2 linked regions of the Zymomonas mobilis subsp. mobilis ATCC 10988 genome follow. Each later gene encodes a partner of the first gene's protein in a complex. Links are inferred from orthologs where the notes say so. Each region holds a gene or a part of one and is shown in the gene's direction. Other genes may lie near its edges.

Region 1 (3,039 bases):
CCGATAATAAATCCCAGAAAAACAATGGCTATTCTGCCTATTTTATTCGATTTTTCGTTTTTTAAATTGAAGTCTGACATCTTTTTACCTCCTCAAAATGATGTAAGAAAACCGTCGATAGAAAAACACGTATAATTAGGCAAGAGGCATATCTATTTAAGGCTTTGAAAGAATAGGATTATTACTGAAAATTCTATTTAGATTGGAAAGGCCGGCACTTCTCTTCTGATAAAAAACCGCCGGAAGAGCGATCAAGGTCAAAAAATCCGCAAAATGCGCTTTTTATCTTTCAGTCTGTTGGAAGAGAAATGCTTTTCAACTGGATAAAGCCCGACTTTCTTGCTAAACAGGTATAATTATCGGGTGATTCGATATCTTCTTTATAGCTGCTCCTTTTTTGTTCTGATACCGCCTCTGCTTTGCGGGAAGTTGTCCCTGAACCAAGGGCGCGATGAACAAAAACAGATATACCCGTCTGGGCAGTATAAAAGTCAGATACCCGTTCTACAAAAAAATTTGGTTTTATCGCTTTTCCGCGCAGAGAGCCTTAGTGCTTTTCTGCCCTTCCGTCTTTTTTATGGTCTCATGGGACAATAATGACCACCGGCCACTTCCTTCCTCCTGAATTTCTGGATGAATTGCGCCAGCGCATTACGCTTTCGTCGCTGATTGGGCGGACGGTAAAGCTGACCCGCGCCGGACGGGAATTTCGTGCCTGTTGCCCCTTCCATAATGAGAAAACGCCCAGCTTTTACGTCAATGATGAAAAGGGTTTTTATCATTGCTTTGGCTGTGGTGCGCATGGCGATGCTATCCGCTTTGTGACCGAAACGCGCGGCCTATCCTTTATGGATGCGGTGCGTGAATTGGCAGGCCAAGCGGGTATGGATATTCCCGAAGCCAATCCGGCGGCGGTCAGACAGGCCAAAAGAACGGCAACCCTGCATGATATTATGGCAGAAGCGGCGAAATGGTTTTCTGAACAGCTGCACGGTATCGAAGGCGCTGAAGTGCGCCGTTATCTCGATAACAGAGGCATCTCGCCTGCCATCGCCCAAAATTTTGGTCTCGGCTTTGCCCCAAATGGACGGGGACGGTTGAAAAATGCCTTATCCCATCATGCCGTTGAAAAGCTGATTGAAGTTGGATTGTTGATATCGGTTGAAGGGCGAGATCCCTATGACCGGTTCCGCGGACGGCTGATGATTCCGATTAAAGACCAACGCGGACGTGTTATTGCCTTTGGTGGTCGGCGGCTGGAGTCTATAGAGGGTGGCAATAGCCTTCCCGATAACAGCCCGAAATATCTCAATTCGCCTGAAACGCCTCTTTTCGATAAAGGACGCACGCTTTACAATATTGATAAGGCCAGTCAGGCGGCGAGACGACAAAATCGGATTATCGTTGTCGAAGGCTATCTGGATGTTATCGGTCTAGCGCAAGCGGGTATTCACGAAGCGGTTGCCCCATTGGGAACGGCCTTAACCGAACATCAGATTGAACGGCTGTGGCGGATAGAAGACAAGCCGATTCTTTGTTTTGATGGCGATTCAGCCGGACAGAAAGCCGCTGTCAGAGCGGCTGAACGCGCCCTTGTTCAGGCGCGCCCCGGTAAGACCCTGTCTTTTGTGACCCTGCCCAATGGGAAAGACCCTGATGACTTGGTCAAGGAACAGGGAAAATCTGCTTTTGAAGAGGTTTTATCCCGCCCGATTGCTCTTGATCGGTTATTATACCGCTTTGAAGCTTCCCAGATTGATCCGCGGTCACCAGAAGGGCGTGCCGCTTTATCCAAAAGACTGGACGAATTAGCAGCCTCCTGCCGTGATGAATTTATTGCCCGTGGTTATCGCAGCAATTTTAAAAATCTCTTCTACGAGAATTTCGGGTGGAAAAGTAAAAAACAGCAGGACAGTCAGACTACAATAGCAGCGACGGTCACGCTATCTGATCTTCCCACGCCGACTATTTCTGATCTTGAATGCCAATATAGCCGCCAGATTTTAATTGGACTTAGCCTCTATCCCGAAGCGATAAAGCAGCGACTGGAAAGACTGGCAGAGCTGGCGGTTACCGATCCCAAGCTGAAAAAATGGCGCGAGACGCTGATAACAGCCGTCATTAGTGAACCAGATCTTGATAGAGACACAATCAAAGCCATATTGAAAGCTGACGCCAATGTGGACATTGACACATGGGACATAAAAAAAGATTTACGCTTTCCTTTTACACGGCCTGATATTGCGCCGGATTTAGCGATTGAAAGTTTAGTTGCTCTCATTGATCTCGTGGTTGAAGAGAGAGAATTAGCAACTGAAGAACAACAGCTTAAGCAGGTATTCACAGAAGAACGCCTGATAGCTGATTATGCAAAGTTTGAGGCAGCGCAGGCGTTACACCGTAAACGCCGTGCTGATTTTCAGGAACGACGTTATATGCTCGGCATGGAGTTCGAGCTTAGAACAAGGGTGGATGAAGGCTAGATGGCAGAGACGACTACGGCTGAAGCGAAAAAAAATGCCGGTGATGCGCCGCTGATCGATTTGAATGAAACGTCGATCCGTAAATTCATAACGCAAGCCAAAAAGCGCGGATATGTAACCTATGACCAGCTGAATGAAGCTCTTCCACAGGACCAGATGTCTTCGGAACAGATCGAAGATATTATGTCTGCCCTTTCGGAAATGGGCATCAATATCGTCGAAAATGAAGATAGCGGCGAGGATGGTCAGCAGGAAGAAGAAGACGCAGCCGAAGAGCTTCAGGGCGACGGTGGCACTTCTCCGGCTCCGGCCATTACGACCAAGAAAGAAACATCCGACCGGACAGATGATCCGGTGCGTATGTATCTCCGCGAAATGGGTGCGGTCGAGCTTTTGAGCCGTGAAGGTGAAATTGCGATCGCCAAGCGGATCGAAGCCGGTCGCGACACCATGATTTTAGGGCTTTGCGAAAGCCCGATTACTTTTGACAACATTATCGAATGGTCGAATGCTCTGAATGAAGGCACGCTACAATTGCGTGAAATCATTGATCTGG
Region 2 (3,023 bases), 1.2 Mb from region 1 along the record:
GTTTTTGAGCCTGCTCGCGTATCCAGCGGTCAGCCATGATCGACATGCATATATTCCTTTTCTAAGATTCTAAGCAAATTTCAGGTGTTTTGATGTGAATTAGTCGTTTTTCGGAGAAGTTAGATTTTTGGGCCCAAAGCTATGAGGTAATAAAGTCGAGAGCCGATGGGGTTCGATTTCGGAACCTTCAGCTGAACCGCAATAGACCATTATGTCATAATGGCCTATTTCTGCCGCTTCGTTTAAAACCTGACGGCAACGTCCACAAGGATAAATGATATCGTGGCCGATAAAACGGTCTTCGTCGAATTTCCCTCCACAAATGGCAATTGCTCTGATATGGGCGAGGTGACCCACTGTATTGGCCGTTGCAACCGCAACCGTTTCAGCGCAGAGGGTAAGACCATAGCTGGCATTTTCAAAATTCGTGCCGGTAATCACGCTGCCATCTTTGAGTAAAAGGGCGGCACCCACTGCAAAAGCAGAATAGGGAGAGTAGGATTGGCGCGCAGCGGTGCGGGCTTTATCCATCAATGATTTCACGGTAATGTTGCCAGCTTCAAACGCATCGATAGATTCGGACATGAAATGGTATTCTCTTTTTTGAAGGGGTTACTATCCCGAAATTGTGCTTTGATATCACATAAGATTGAAAAAAGAAGAAGAAGGGTGGATTCGGCATGGTAGAAAGTCTGAAAATTGTACCTTCAACGCCTGCTATGCCAGAAAAAGACAATGCGTCTCTTCCTGTTAATCTTGAGGCAGAAGCGGCTCTTTTGGGCGCTTTGCTGATTGATAATCGTTTGGCCGAAGATGTTCAGGTCAAATTGAGAGATGAGCATTTTTTTGATCCAACCCACCGTCTGATTTATCAGCTTATTATGCGCCAGTTAGATCGTAATCAGCTGGCTAATCCGGTTACTATTCAGCCTTTGATAGAAAAAGACCCCGGCTTACAAGCCAAGGGAGGCATGAAATACGTCTATAATCTTGTCGTTAATCAAGCCTCTTTGGTCGGGGTGCGTGATTTTGCAGCACAGATTTACGAGCTGGCTTTGTTGCGCGAGCTGGTCAGTGTCGGGCGCAACATGGTCGATAATGCCTTAAATACCCAAGGGATTATTGATCCTCGCGCCCAGATTGAAGAGGCAGAAACAGCGCTTTATCGGGTGGCTGAATCGGGTATTTCCGAAGGCGGTGTTAAGAGTTTTTATCAAGCGGCTAAGATAGCTGTCAAAGCCGCTGAAATGGCTTTAAATTCTGGCGCGCATCTATCCGGTGTGACGACAGGTCTGGAATCCGTCAATGCCAAGATCGGTGGATTGCACCGATCTGATTTGCTGATTTTGGCAGGCCGTCCCGGCATGGGAAAAACGGCTTTTGCAACTAACGTCGCCTTCAATGCTGCTCGTCGCTATATGTATGATACCCAAAACGGCATCCCGCCAGAAGAAACGCCCGGGGCGCCGGTTGCCTTTTTCAGCCTTGAAATGTCGGCAGACCAATTGGCTACCCGTTTGTTGGCAGAGCAATCCCGATTATCCTCGGAATCTTTGCGCATGGGGCGAGTCAGTAAAGAAGAATTTCGTAATCTGGCACGAGCCGCTGCGGAACTTGAAAATTTACCGCTTTATATCGACGATACCCCCGGCCTTACCATTGCCGCCCTTAGAACAAGAGCGCGGCGTTTAAAGCGTCGCCATAATATCGGTTTGTTGGTCGTCGACTATTTGCAGCTCTTGCAGGGGTCGGGCAAAGCCAATGATAACCGCGTTAATGAAATTTCGGAAATTAGCCGTGGTTTGAAAACCCTTGCCAAGGAATTAGATATTCCCGTTTTGGCCTTGTCCCAGCTTTCCCGCGCGGTTGAGCAACGCGAAGATAAACGCCCCCAGCTGTCCGATCTGCGTGAATCCGGTTCTATCGAGCAAGATGCCGATATCGTGTTATTCGTTTATCGTGAAGAATATTATCTCCAGTCTCGTGAGCCTAAAAGGCCGCCAGAAGGGAGTGATGCTTTGGTGGATGCCCAGATTGATGAAGAGCATCGCAAATGGCAGCAATCTATGGAACAGGTTTATAACCGAGCTGAATTGATCGTGGCCAAGCAACGTCACGGGGCGACCGGTAAAGTGCGTTTGCGCTTTGAAAGCCAGATCACGCGCTTTTCTGATCCGGTTGATGAGTATAATTCTGAAAATGATTATCCCGCATAGTAAAATGAAGTTGATATAATCTGAAATTAAAATAAAACGCATAAAGTTAAATATATAATTATGTAATGTGATATTATAACTTTTGTAGTGATAGCTACAAAAGAAATGAGACTTTATGGCAAGCGAAATAAAAAATACAGAAATGGGTCATGATCATGACCATAATCATAACCATAACCATAGTCATGCGCATCATGACCATCATCATGGACATTCCCATGTTCATGAGATCAATGCCAGTAATAGTCGCGGTTTCGGGATAGGTATTGCTATCAACTTAGCCTTTATTCTGGTTGAAATAGGCTATGGCATTACTTCGGGTTCTTTGTCCCTGATTGCGGATGCCGGACATAACCTTTCCGATGTTTTGGGATTAGCCTTATCTTTGGCGGCCTTTATTGCCGAAAGGTCAAAGCCAACATCACGCTTCACCTATGGTTATCGGTCATCATCTATTTTGGCTGCGCTTTTTAACGCTCTCTTTTTGGTTATTGCTTGTGGCGCCATTGGATGGGAGGCGATACGGCGTTTTTCAGAGCCGGTCGATGTTCCGGGTGGCACTATCATGATTATTGCCGGTATCGGTATTATCATCAATTTTGCCACGGCTTTGTTATTCAAAGATGGCCATGAAGAATTAAACCGTCATGCAGCCTTTCTTCATATGTTGCTGGATGCGTTGGTTTCAGCTGTCGTTGTCTTGTCAGGGTTTATTATCAAAATGACAGGCTGGCATTGGATTGATCCAAGTCTTAGCCTTGCCATTGTGGTCGTTTTGTTATGGAGTAGTTGGAGCCTTATTAAACG

What was found.
Region 2: the proteins of dnaG (region 1) and ZMOB_RS02245 are in contact, whole or in part, in a crystal structure (PDB 2R6A), measured with the Geobacillus stearothermophilus proteins. The link is inferred for Zymomonas mobilis subsp. mobilis ATCC 10988 from one-to-one orthologs. Residues at the interface, in WP_049624496.1 of Geobacillus stearothermophilus: Lys456, Leu457, Leu458, Pro459, Ala460, Asn463, Ala464, Leu467, Leu535, Leu536, Ile537, Ala538, Gln544, Glu545, Asp548, Tyr549, His552; in WP_033016901.1 of Geobacillus stearothermophilus: Ser13, Glu15, Ala16, Gln18, Glu91, Leu92, Asp94, Ala95, Val96, Pro97, Thr98, Ala99, Ala100, Asn101, Tyr104, Tyr105, Ile108.

The regions. Positions count from the first base shown.
Region 1 is NC_017262.1:1,738,977-1,742,015, reverse strand. The notes cover bases 76-3,039. They hold dnaG (DNA primase), read left to right. Parts: upstream 76-596; coding sequence 597-2,483; downstream 2,484-3,039. Other genes in these bases: rpoD (RNA polymerase sigma factor RpoD), read left to right, coding at 2,484-3,039. UniProt on the Escherichia coli protein: RNA polymerase that catalyzes the synthesis of short RNA molecules used as primers for DNA polymerase during DNA replication.
Region 2 is NC_017262.1:495,859-498,881, reverse strand. The notes cover bases 1-2,948. They hold ZMOB_RS02245 (replicative DNA helicase), read left to right. Parts: upstream 1-680; coding sequence 681-2,216; downstream 2,217-2,948. Other genes in these bases: ZMOB_RS02240 (cation diffusion facilitator family transporter), read left to right, coding at 2,332-2,948; ZMOB_RS02250 (cytidine deaminase), read right to left, coding at 100-585; dcd (dCTP deaminase), read right to left, coding at 1-46. Outside these bases: more of ZMOB_RS02240, read left to right, coding at 2,949-3,023. UniProt on the Escherichia coli protein: The main replicative DNA helicase, it participates in initiation and elongation during chromosome replication. Travels ahead of the DNA replisome, separating dsDNA into templates for DNA synthesis.